3 regions of the Bradyrhizobium sp. CCBAU 51745 genome follow, and region 3 is predicted to be linked to each of the others. Evidence: riboswitches for the same ligand, from Rfam matches in the RefSeq annotation. Region 3 holds a riboswitch; each other region holds the start of a gene.
What was found. Region 3 has a riboswitch for cobalamin ahead of metE (5-methyltetrahydropteroyltriglutamate--homocysteine S-methyltransferase). Riboswitches for the same ligand answer to the same signal wherever they lie in the genome.
Positions count from the first base shown of each region.

Region 1: another riboswitch for cobalamin. It lies ahead of XH98_RS27650 (TonB-dependent receptor); the one in region 3 lies ahead of metE (5-methyltetrahydropteroyltriglutamate--homocysteine S-methyltransferase).
Region 2: another riboswitch for cobalamin. It lies ahead of XH98_RS27730 (DUF1636 family protein); the one in region 3 lies ahead of metE (5-methyltetrahydropteroyltriglutamate--homocysteine S-methyltransferase).

Region 1 covers NZ_LBJP01000086.1:202,953-207,060, forward strand. Annotated here, with positions in the region: gene XH98_RS27650 (TonB-dependent receptor) at 1-1,938, opposite strand, end outside; cobalamin riboswitch at 2,054-2,257, opposite strand; gene XH98_RS27655 (histidine phosphatase family protein) at 2,331-2,903, shown strand; gene cobT (nicotinate-nucleotide--dimethylbenzimidazole phosphoribosyltransferase) at 2,896-3,948, opposite strand; gene cobF (precorrin-6A synthase (deacetylating)) at 3,959-4,108, opposite strand, start outside.
Region 2 covers NZ_LBJP01000086.1:218,291-222,398, reverse strand. Annotated here, with positions in the region: gene XH98_RS27740 (cobyric acid synthase) at 1-748, opposite strand, end outside; gene cobO (cob(I)yrinic acid a,c-diamide adenosyltransferase) at 754-1,389, opposite strand; cobalamin riboswitch at 1,429-1,648, shown strand; gene XH98_RS27730 (DUF1636 family protein) at 1,745-2,119, shown strand; gene cobW (cobalamin biosynthesis protein CobW) at 2,116-3,150, shown strand; gene cobN (cobaltochelatase subunit CobN) at 3,150-4,108, shown strand, end outside.
Region 3 covers NZ_LBJP01000093.1:66,552-70,659, forward strand. Annotated here, with positions in the region: gene XH98_RS36685 (nodulate formation efficiency C protein) at 1-763, opposite strand, end outside; cobalamin riboswitch at 1,497-1,699, shown strand; gene metE (5-methyltetrahydropteroyltriglutamate--homocysteine S-methyltransferase) at 1,800-4,108, shown strand, end outside.

The DNA.
Region 1 (4,108 bases), on a different contig from region 3:
CAAAGGCGCGATGGGGCGGATCGATCCGGCAAGCTCGACGCCCTTGGATTCCTGCCGCCCCGCAATGTTGAGCGTCTGGCCGCCGGCCGCGGCATAGACGTTCTTGCGCTCGATATCGTAGGCCGAGAACGACCACTCCGCCCTGTTGTCCCAGAGCACGTGCTTGACGCCGGTCTCGTAGGTGCGTGCGGTGGTCAGATCGAGCGGCTGGGTCGGCCCGAGCAGGAAGATGTTGTTGGCCGAGACATCTGCGCCGGTGGCGTACTGGCTGAAGAAGGTCAGGCCGGGAATGGCCTCCCAGGTGTAGCCGACGCGCCCCGTGACGGGCGCCCAGGATTTCGTGAACGGGAATCCCGCGTTCTCCAGCCCGTTGACGTCGGTCGAGTTGCGGTCGAGCCCGATATGTTCGACGCGCAGGCCGCCGATCAGAGCGAATGTCCGCGTCAGCTTCAGCCGGTCCTCGAACGACAGCGCCTCGTTGTCGATCCGCGCGGTCTGCGGCCTGGTCGTGAGCAGGCCATAGAAGCCACGGTCGGGATCGACGAGATCAACGGAATCGCCGGGGAAATTCGCCGCGCCCGGCCGGACGAAATCGAGATAGCTCGACGAAAAGGTCGTGACGAGACGATTTTCGAGGCCCGCGATATCAGCATCCCACGTCAGGTCGGTGATATTGCCGACCAGACGCTGGCTGTGCGCGACATAGAAGCGGCTGCGATCGACCGTATTCGTCGTTGTGTTGAACGCCTCAACCTCGTTGTTGAGCCAGGAGCGCTCCGCGCCGTAGGCATAGGCCTGACTCTTCAAGGTGAGGTCGGGCGCGAGCCCCAGCTCGAAGCCGCCGCGGAGCCACACCTCCTGAGCCACGTTGCGGTTGTCGAGAACGTTGTAGTTGGTGTTGAAGGTGCGATCGTCGATGGTAACAGGGCCGAGATTGGTCCCGTTGAAGTTCGAGATATAAGTGCCCGAGACGATGCCTGCCGTCGCGTGCGAGCCGCTGAAGGCCACGGGCACCAGCGGCGTGCCCCAATAGGCCCGTCCGCGATCCTCGCGATATTCGATCGCGCCCCAAACCTTGAGGCTGTCCGAGATGCGGTAGTTGAGCTGGCCAGACACATCGAACGTCCTGGTGCTGGTATCGTCGGCAAAGCCGTTAAGCGTGGAGCGGCTGATATCGAAGCGGTAGTCCAGCCCCTGCACATTGGTGCTGCCGCCCGAGCCGTAATGCGCGCGGAACGAGTTCAACGAGTCCCAGGAGAAGTCCGCTTCGTTCCGGATCGGCCCAGTGTGCGGCTGCTTGGTAACGAAATTGATCGCGCCGCCGGCGGCGCCCTCGCCCGAGATCAGCGAGGCCGGGCCTTTGAGGATTTCCACGGCTTCGAGATTGGCGGTGTCCATGATCCGCGAGGTCATGTTCTGCGGGCCGATCTTGATGCCGTTGTAGAGCGTGTTGATCTGGCTGTTGGTGAAGCCGCGCATCGAGAAGGCTGAAGGCTCGGCGGGATTGTCGCCGGCGGTGACGCCAACCGCGCCTTGCGCGACATCGGAGACGGTGCGGTAGCCCTGCTCGCGCATGGTCTCGGCGGAGATGACTTCGACCGTTGCGGGTGTCTGTCGCACCGTCAGGCCGAGGCGCGAGGCGCTTTCGGCAACCGCATTGCTGTTGAGCGGCGTCGGCGCCGCATTGTTCGTCACGACCGGTCTTGGCGCGACCTCCGCCGCGGCCGGCTTGCGCGCTGTCGCGCGGCGGGTGCCTGCCGCGTCCCGGGCGGCCGGCTTGGCCTGCTTGCGGGATTGCGGGGGCGACACCTCCACAGCCGGCAGCGTCTCGCGGGCCTGCTGCGCCAAAGCGGCGGGCATATCGACAAACGCAAAAGATGTCAGAGCGGCGGACGCCAGCAAAATGCGGCGTGGTCGTACAATACGGCTGGCAAACACGGTCCTGGACCTCGGAGTGACGTCAGTGGCACGTCACCGCAAACCAAGGTCCATCATCAGGCACTAAGCCTTCCGATGAAGCCTGATGTCTGTACTCCCCGACCGACATCTTCGCGTGTGACCACGGCTGACGGCAGGTCTCCTGGCTCGCGGGTCGTGACCGCTTCGTCGCCTTCCCGGGACCGAGGACCCAGTGGCTTTAAAGACGAAGGATTCACCGCTTACAGTTGCGGGGGCAGCTACGGCATTGGGGACAACGTCCCCGCACCGCATTCCCTTTTCATCCCCTCTCGGGGAAACCGTCGCCAGCATCTAGGATTACGACCAAGACGGAGTCAATGTGCAAGACGCGGCGATATTGCCACAGCCACCAACTTCCCCCGGAGATTGACATGGAAGGCGCGACCTTCCTCTGGCTGATCCGACATGCGCCCGTCGACGGCGTCAAAGGGACGATCCACGCGGCCGATGCGGCGGCGGACCTGACCGATCGCGCGCAACTGGAGGTGCTGCGGTCGCGCTTGCCGCGCGACGCTGCGAGCTATGCGAGCCCTGCGCGGCGCACGATCGAGACGGCGCGCGCCCTGGGGCTCGAACCAGAACTGGTGCGCGAGTTTGGCGAGCAGGATTTCGGCGACTGGACCGGCCGGCGGCATGACGAGCTCGCCAGCAGCGGTGGCGAGGCCTATGCGCAGTTCTGGAACGCCCCTGCACACCAGAGACCACCGGGCGGTGAAAGCTTTGAAGATCAGGTCGCCCGCGTCCGTCTGGGTCTCGCGCGGGTCGGCGCGGGTCCGGCGGCGCTGATTGTGCATTCCGGCACGATCCGCGCCGCGCTGTGCATCGCGCTCGACCTGACGCCGGATGCCGCCTTGCGCTTCGTGATCGATCCGCTGTCGCTGACCCGGATCGACCGGCTCGCGACCGGCTGGCGGGTCTGGTCGGTCAACCAGCGGGTCAGCTAGGCCTGTCAGGCACGTTGGCCTGCGCGAAGGTCGCCATGTCATTGTGGAGCGCGCAGGCCGATCGCACCAGCGGCAGCGCGATCGCGGCGCCAGAACCTTCGCCGAGCCTGAGATCGAGGCTGATCAAGGGCTGCACGTTCAGCGCACGCAACACCAGCCGATGCCCCTGCTCCGCCGATTGATGCGACGGCAGCAGGAATGGCTGGCACGACGGATTGAGCCGCACCGCCGCCAGTGCCGCGACCGAAACGATGAAACCGTCGATCAGCACGGGAATGCGCGCCTGCGCGGCCGCGATGATCGCGCCTGATATCGCCGCGATCTCGAGGCCGCCGACGGCGCACAGGATGTTTTCGGGCGAAGCGCTCGCCACACCGTGGCGCGCGATTGCCGCCTCGATCACGCCCACCTTGTGCGCACGGCCGGCCGCATCGACGCCGGTACCACTGCCCGCGATCTCCTCGGCGCTGATGCCGAGCAGGCTCGCAGCAATCGCCGCAGAAGCCGTGGTGTTACCGATGCCCATTTCGCCGAAGATCAGCAGGTCAGGCTGATGGGCCTTCGCCCGCGCTACCGCGCGCTCGCCGGCCTCGAACGCAAAGGCCAGCTCAGCCGGCGTGAGCGCAGGCTCAACGCTGAAATCGCGCGTGCCGTGGCGCGGCTTGTCCGTGATGATATCAGGCATCGCCTCCTCGGCCAGCGTGCCGGCATCGACAACTTCGAGCGTCGAACCGAGCTCGCGCGCCAGCACCGAGATCGCGGCACCTCCGGACGCAAAATTCGCCATCATCGCGATCGTCACAGCCTGCGGATAGGCCGACACGCCCTGCGCGACGACGCCGTGATCGCCGGCGAAGATGATGATCGGCACGCGCGCGGCGCGCGGGCGTTCGGTCGCCTGCAGGCCGGCAAGCTCGATCGCGAGCTGCTCCAGCCGGCCGAGCGCACCGGTCGGCTTTGTCAGTTGTGCCTGCCGCGCGATCGCCGCTTCGCGGTGGTCGGCGGAGATTTCGGGGCATTTCTGGGTAACCCATTCAGGGAGCATGCTGCCTCGCTTATGGCCTGCGCTTGAGAATGTAGCTGTCCATGATCCAGCCGTGCCGCTCGCGCGCGTCCTGCCGCGCGGCGACGATACGCGGGCCGACCTCAGTCAGGGCGCCGGACAGGATGATCTGGTCGGCCATGCCGAGATAGGCGCCCCACCA
Region 2 (4,108 bases), on a different contig from region 3:
TCTGGCCGGGCTTGCGCGCATCGCTCAGGCCCAGCGCATCCTCGGCCGGCAGCTCGCCGGCGCGCGAAAACCAGGGCAGCACGCCAAGGCCGCGCCATGCGGTCTTTTGCGCGATCAGCCCGTAGCCGTCGTCGAACAGCGTGGGATCGCCGCGGAACTTGTTGATGACAAACCCCTGGATCATCGCGGCATCATCAGGGTCGATCACCGTCTTGATGCCGACGAGTTGTGCGATGACGCCGCCGCGGTCGATGTCGCCGACCAGAACCACCGGCACGTCGGCCTTGCGGGCAAAGCCCATATTGGCAATGTCGGCCTTGCGCAAATTCACTTCGGCCGGGCTGCCGGCACCTTCAACCAGCACCAGATCGGAACGCGCCTTCAGCCGCTCAAAGCTTTCCAGCACGGCGCCCATCAGCGCGGGCTTCATCGCCGCATATTCGCGCGCGCGTGCGGTGGCGATGCGCTTTCCTTGCACGATCACCTGCGAACCGACATCGGTCTCGGGCTTGAGCAGCACCGGGTTCATGTCGGTATGCGGCTCGACGCCCGCTGCGAGCGCCTGCAGCGCCTGGGCGCGGCCGATCTCGCCGCCGTCGACGGTGACGGCGGCATTGTTCGACATGTTCTGCGGCTTGAAGGGGAGCACGCGCAATCCCCGGCGCGTGAAGGCGCGTGCGAGGCCGGCGACGATGAGCGATTTGCCCACGTCCGAGCCCGCCCCCTGGATCATCAGCGCGCGTGCCATCGACTTCAGAACTCGACGCCGGGCTGCGCCTTGATGCCGGAGCGGAACGGATGCTTCACCAGCGTCATCTCGGTGACGAGATCGGCGATCTCGATCAGCTCGTCCTTGGCATTGCGTCCCGTGAGCACGACATGCGTCATCGGCGGCTTCGACGTCTTGAGGAAATCGACGACCTCTGCGATGTCGAGATAGTCGTAGCGCAGCGCGATGTTGATCTCGTCGAGCACGACCATGCGCAGGCTCTCATTGAGGATCAGCTCCTTCGCCTTCTCCCAGCCGGCGCGCGCCGCCGCGATGTCGCGGGCGCGGTCCTGCGTCTCCCAGGTGAAGCCTTCGCCCATGGCGTGGAACTGGCAGAGCTCGCCGAAATGGCCGGTGAGCAGGCGCCGCTCGCCGGTATCCCAGGCGCCCTTGATGAACTGCACCACCGCGCAGGGCAGGCCATGGGCGACACAGCGCACGATCATGCCGAAGGCGGAGGACGACTTGCCCTTGCCGGCGCCGGTGTGGACGATGATGAGGCCCTTTTCGCCGCTCTTGGTCGCCATGATCTTGTCGCGGGCGACCTTGATCTTCGCCATCTTGGCGGCGTGCTTGGCGTCGGTTTCATCTGCCGTTTCGGTCTCCGGCTCGCTCGTCATCGGATCGGTCCTTCGGCTTGACAAGAGGCGGCCGGGGGCAAATGGTGCTCCGGCGTTGGTTCCTGTCCTATGACAGGCGAAGAGGGAATGCGATAGGGTCCGAATCGGCAAGATTTGGGTCCAAAATGCAGCCGCCCCCGCGACCGTGACCGGAGAGATGCCCAAAGCCACTGATCCCCTGAAGGGATCGGGAAGGCGGGGATCGAAGGGGAAACCCTGCTCCGCAAGCCGGGAGACCTGCCAGCGCGGACGATTTGTGGACCGGCGGACGGGGTGTTCCGCGACGGGGAAGCGGGCCTTCGCAAGGATGGTCCGTGGGCCTCTTCGCCTCCCGCTGATACTTCTGGAAGAGGCGATGACTGTCACACTGCATGTCTGCATCACCTGCCGCGCCGGCCAGACGCTGGGCGAGGGCGAGGTCACGCCCGGCAAGCGCCTGCATGGTGCGATCCTCGAGGCCGGCGTGCCCGAGGGTGTGACCGTGGTTCCCGTCGAATGCCTGTCGGCATGCAGCCAGGGCTGCTCGGTCGCACTCAGCGCGCCCGGCCGCTGGTCCTATGTCTATGGCCGCCTGACGGATGCCAACGCGCAGGACGTCGTCGCCGGCGCCGCCGCCTATGCCGCCGCGCCCGATGGTCTCGTGCCCTGGCGCAGCCGGCCCGAAATCTTCCGCAAGCAGTCGCTTGCCCGCATTCCCCCTATCGCCGTGTTGCCGGAGGCCGCCGAATGAACTCGCTTGCAAAAGTCCCCGTGACCGTGGTCACGGGTTTTCTCGGCTCCGGCAAGACCACGCTGATCCAGCATTTGCTCAGCAATGCGGGCGGCAAGAAGCTCGCCGTGCTCGTCAACGAGTTCGGCAGCGAGGGCGTGGATGGCGAGATCCTGAAATCCTGTGCCGACGCGAACTGCCCGGAAGAGAACATCGTCGAGCTCGCCAATGGCTGCATCTGCTGCACCGTCGCCGACGATTTCATTCCGACCATGGAGCAGCTGCTGGCGCGCCCCGTGCGGCCCGATCACATCCTGATCGAGACCTCGGGGCTGGCGCTGCCAAAACCGCTGCTCAAGGCATTCGATTGGCCGGAGATCCGCTCGCGCATCACGGTTGACGGCGTGATTGCGCTCGCCGATGCCGAGGCCGTCGCGGCCGGCCGCTTCGCGCCGGATCCGGATGCGGTCGAGGCGCAGCGCGCTGCGGACGAAAATCTCGATCACGAGACGCCGCTGTCCGAAGTGTTCGAGGACCAGATCGCCTGCGCCGATATCGTGCTGCTGACCAAGGCCGATCTTGCGGGCGCTGCCGGCATCGAAGCCGCAAAGGCCGCGATCGCCGCGGAGATGTCGCGTCGCGTGCCGATGCTGCCGATCACCGACGGCGCCATCGATGCGCGCGTCATCCTCGGCCTCGGCGCTGCCGCCGAGAACGATCTTGCCGCGCGCCCCTCGCATCATGATGGCGAGGAGGAGCACGAGCACGATGATTTCGCCTCCGTCGTGATCGATCTTCCTGAGGTCGCCGACGTCGATGCGCTGGTCGCCTCCGTGCAGAGGCTGGCGCGCGAGCAGAACGTGCTGCGGGCCAAGGGTTACATCGCGGTTGCGGGCAAGCCGATGCGGCTGCTGCTGCAGGCGGTCGGCGAACGCGTGCGCCACCAGTTCGACAAGCCCTGGGGCGCGGGCCACAGGCAGTCAAAGCTCGTCGTGATCGGCGAGCACGGCGATATTGACGAAGCCGCGATCAGGGCGGGATTGGGAGTCTGATGCACGTCGTCTTCCGCGAGAGCCGTGGTCTCGAGGAGACCGCGACGCCAAGGGACATCGGCCAGGACCCGGCCGATCTCGTGGTGCTCTCGTTCTCGGATTCGGACCTGGCAGCGTTTGCGGCGGGCTGGCGGCGTGGCCGCGACGGCCTGCCGTCGCTGCGGCTGGCGAACCTTGCGGAGCTCCGTCATCCGCTCTCGGTCGACACCTATATCGAGCGCACGCTGTCGCAGGCGCGCGGCATTCTGGTGCGGCTGATCGGTGGTGAGTCCTATTGGTCGTACGGGCTTGCGGCGCTCCAGCAACTGGCAAAGGATCGGGGCATCGTGCTCGCGGTGCTGCCGGCCGATGGCCGTGATGACACCAGGCTGGATGCGTATTCGACCTTGCCGGTCTCGACGCTGCGGCGGCTGAAGGTGCTCTGCGACACCGGCGGTCCCGTCGCGGCGCAAGCCGCGATCGCGCAACTCGCGCTGGCCTCGGGTCTCTATGCCGGGCCTGTTACCGGCGAGATGAACGTGCCCGAGATGGGCTTTTACGATCCCGTGCGCGGCGTCATTGCGCCGCCGCCGGGCGAGGGGAAGCCCTTCGCGCTCGTGACATTCTATCGCTCCTATCTCACCGCTGCGGACACCGGGCCTGTCGATGCGCTGATCGCAGCACTGCGCGAGAAGGGTTTTCATGCCTATGGGGCTTTCGTCACGTCGCTGAAGGCGGCGGGCGTCGCGGATTGGCTGCGCGCGCATCTCGCGCAAAATCCGCCGGCGGCCATCGTCAATGCGACCGCGTTCTCGGCGATGGGCGACGACGGCACCACGCCGTTCGATGCCGCGCAATGTCCGGTCTTCCAGGTCGCGCTCTCCTCGGCGCGGCGCGAGGACTGGGCGGAATCGCTGCGCGGGCTGTCGCCCGGCGACCTCGCCATGCATGTGGTGTTGCCCGAGGTCGACGGCCGCCT
Region 3 (4,108 bases):
CAGGAGGAAATTTGGCGATGCGCTTGGCAAAGGAGGATTGTGGCTCCCAATCATGTCCTTCAGTCTTCTCGAAAGAGATGACCCCATTGTATGTAAAATAACGTGGTCCTTGGATACTACAGTTCACCACGAGCAGAACGCGCCACATATCGCCTTTCTCGGTCGGCTTGTCATTCCGCTTCGGTAGGTAGTCCACTCCGACAGGATCGATGATAGTGCAGCGGCCGTGCCGCAGAAGATCGCCGAGCCGGCCTTGCGGCGTAGTCACAAAGTTGAAGTTGGTCGGATCATGCAGAAAGCTAAGATTTGCGCCCCGTTCGCCATCTGCGACTTCAGTGGCGATTAGCGAGAGCGCCAGGGCGCGCCAGCCTAACTCCATCGGCTTCGCATACGTTGAGGCGAGTTGAATCGTACCGTCGAGCGCGACTTTCCAAGCGATAACGTACTGTTCGTCTGATTTGTTGTCCCGGTGCCTGGTCCACGGAACGAAAACAAAGTCGTTTTGGCCAAGTTCAACAACGCCCCACATTTGCGGGACGAACTGGGCCACCATCGAAACATTGGAGATGATTTGTTCTATCGTCTCGCCATCTTGCGCTCGCCAAGTTGACTTGAGTCGTTCGACTAGGGGGCTGTCGTTGGCGCGAATATTGTTGCTCTTGGCAGCCGGCCAGGCGAGGCAGATTAGAAATCCGCCCAGGCAAAGCCATGGCACTGGTCTTCCAGACATTCTCTTCATAAGCCTCAGCCTATCGCGTTTCATCGAGACATCTTTCAAAGTGGGCGACCTTGAATTGCTATGAGCGAGCGCAAGAAAAGTCCCGAGATGCGGCGGGCACCCCTCGTTAGCTCTCCCGCGCCAGCAGGCGCTCCCCTCTATGTCACGTGCCGCTGACTTCCCTCGCCAGCGACAGCGTCAATCGGCTGAGCTGGACATGCCCAGCGGGAGGAGACTGGACATGCCGACGGCTTGCATTCTTCGTGCCAGGCAATAGGCGGAAATTTGCACGGATTTTGTGTCCCTCCTTGTCGACTTTCCGACCTGCGCCCGTTTCGATGTTTCCATTCAGTGTATCCGTCGCAGCTGTTGTATCCTTGTGCCGTACCCGATAGTCAGCGCGAGAGGTGAACGCCTCGATGCCAAGTGCCTGATGACAATCGGCAGTGCGTTTGCCGCCATTTAAAACCGTTCGGTTCGCTATCGTTGTCGTCGACGTTCGAGCTACAGGATTGCTAGCGACACAAAGCCGAGTTAACCCCGACTTTGAAGTCTGGCTGGCACGCCAAATCTACCTCTCGCCGCGCATGTTGCTAGATTGCGCCGCGTGCCGTGGCCTATTCGATGTCGACCCCTCAGTCCGAGAAAACAGCTGGCCAACGGAGGTGCGGGGCGAGCCTCTCAAAATCGGAAGCCGCATGCATGCTCATTCGCCTAACAGATGTCGCAGATTCGCTTGGCACACAATCTGAGAGGTTGACGGAAGAGTTCTCCTGCCGATAATCCAAGCCGTCGAGGTTCTCCGGTGCCCATTTGATCCGGAGCTAAGAGGGAAGCCGGTGCGAATGCCGGCGCTGCCCCCGCAACTGTGAGCGGCGAGCCGCTGTCCAACGATGTCACTGAAGCCTCCAAGGCTTCGGGAAGGCCGGACAGCAGCGATGACCAGCAAGCCAGGAGACCTGCCCCGATAAAATATTGGTCCACGGGCGGGGTGTCTCGGTGGTGCGCCAAGCAGTCGTCGCACGCGCGACTCCCCTGCCTGCGTCCGCCATGGCCTTTGTCCCGAACAGAGGTTAAAGCTATGTCTCTTCCCTCTCTTCCAATCGCTACGCTCGGGACGCCGCGCATCGGTCCAAGGCGTGAGCTCAAACTCGCTCTTGAAAGCTACTGGGCCGGAAAGATCAGCGAACAGCAGTTGCACGAGGACGCATCCGGCCTGCGCGCAGCGAACTGGGCTCGTCAGAAATCTCTCGGCGTCACGATCATTCCGTCGAACGACTTCTCGCTATACGATCAGGTGCTCGATACAAGTGTCATGGTCGGCGCCATCCCGGAGATCTACGCCTCGAAAGGAGAATCCGTTTCGCTCAGGACGTACTTCGCCATGGCCCGCGGATCACAATGCGACGATCAGGATGCGAGTTGCGGCCAGAGCCCGCGGGGATCTGGCGCACCCGCGCAGGGAATGACCAAGTGGTTCGACACTAACTACCACTATATGATCCCAGAGTTTTACAGGGAACAAGCGTTCAGATTGTGCAGTCGCAAACCCGTTGAAGAGTACGAGGAAGCAAAGGCTCTAGGCTTTCAGACCCGCCCGGTCCTGATCGGGCCGGTCACATTCCTAAAACTCGGCAGGAGTACCGATAGCGCGTTCCAGACCCTCTCCCTACTGGATGATCTGATACCGGTCTATATCGACGTTCTGCATGAATTGGCCGAACGAGGGGCTGGTTGGGTTCAGCTTGACGAGCCCTGCCTGGCCCTTGATCTGGATGAGGCGGCACGAAAATCGTTGCTACATGCCTATAACCGGTTCGCAAAGGAGGGACCGGACATCAAGATCATGGTTGCCAGTTATTTCGGCCCGCTAGGCGACAATCTGAATACTGCCTTGAGCCTGCCAGTTTCCGGTCTGCACCTTGATCTTGTTCGAGCGCCTGAGCTATTGGATCAAATCATTGCTGACGGCCGAAGAGATCTCGTCATGTCGCTCGGTGTCATCGACGGCCGGAATATATGGCGCTCGAACTTGTCGTCGCTCCGGAAGCGGCTCGATCCAGCGATTGCGAAGCTCGGCAGGCACCGTGTACAGCTCGCTCCATCCTGCTCGCTGCTTCACGTGCCGGTCGATGTTGAACTCGAGACCGGGCTTGCGTCCGACGTCAAGAGCTGGCTCGCTTTCTCGGTTCAGAAGATGCGTGAGCTTGCGATCCTAGGGCGGGCACTCGCAGGCGACGAGAATGTTGGGCTAGCTCTTGCCGATTCGGAACGCGCTGTGACTGCCCGCCGGACTTCGCCGAAGATCCATGATACCAAAGTCGCTGTCCGGATGAGGAGGATCGGCCAGACGATGCGCCGGCGCGCCAGCCCATTTGCCCGTCGTTCCGAAATCCAAAGGAAACGCTTTGGACTTCCAGCTTTTCCTACCACGACGATCGGATCGTTTCCACAGACCACAGAGGTCCGAAATGCTCGTGCAGCGCATGCGCGAGGTGCGATGAGCGACGAACAATACGACAGGTTCCTCAAGGAGGAGATAGCCCGCGCCGTACGCTGGCAGGAGGACATCGGTATTGACGTCCTCGTGCATGGCGAATTCGAGCGTAATGACATGGTGCAGTACTTTAGCGAGCAACTCGCCGGGTTCGCATTTACCAGGAATGGATGGGTACAGTCCTATGGTTCGCGCTGCGTCAGGCCCCCGATCCTGTTTGGGGACGTAGTACGGTCGACGCCGATCACCTTGGAATGGTGGCGCTACGCGCAATCACTAACCAGTAAGCCGATGAAGGCGATGTTGACCGGACCGGTGACGATCCTGAACTGGTCGTTTGTTCGCGATGATATTCCTAGAAGCGAGGTCTGCCGTCAGCTTGCGCTCGCGATCCGCGACGAAGTCCGCGATCTCGAGAATGCCGGTGCGGCCATGATCCAGATCGACGAAGCTGCACTCCGCGAAGGATTGCCATTGCGCCGGTCGGATTGGAAGGCATATCTAGATTGGGCCGGAGATTGCTTCCGCATCTGCTCATCTGGCGTAGCCGATCAAACGCAAATCCATACACATATGTGCTACTCAGAGTTTAACGATATCATCGCTGCGATCGCTGCAATGGATGCGGATGTCATTTCGATCGAGTCGTCGCGCTCGAAAATGGAGCTACTGGATGCATTCAAGACATACGAATATCCAAATCAAATCGGACCCGGCGTTTACGACATCCACTCTCCACGCGTTCCCGAGGTGGGCGAAATGAAGGAGCTGATGGTGCTGGCTCGGACGCGTTTGCGGGATTCACAGCTTTGGGTCAATCCGGACTGCGGCCTAAAAACGCGCAAATGGGAGGAGGTTCGGCCTGCGCTAACCAACATGGTCGCTGCCGCTCG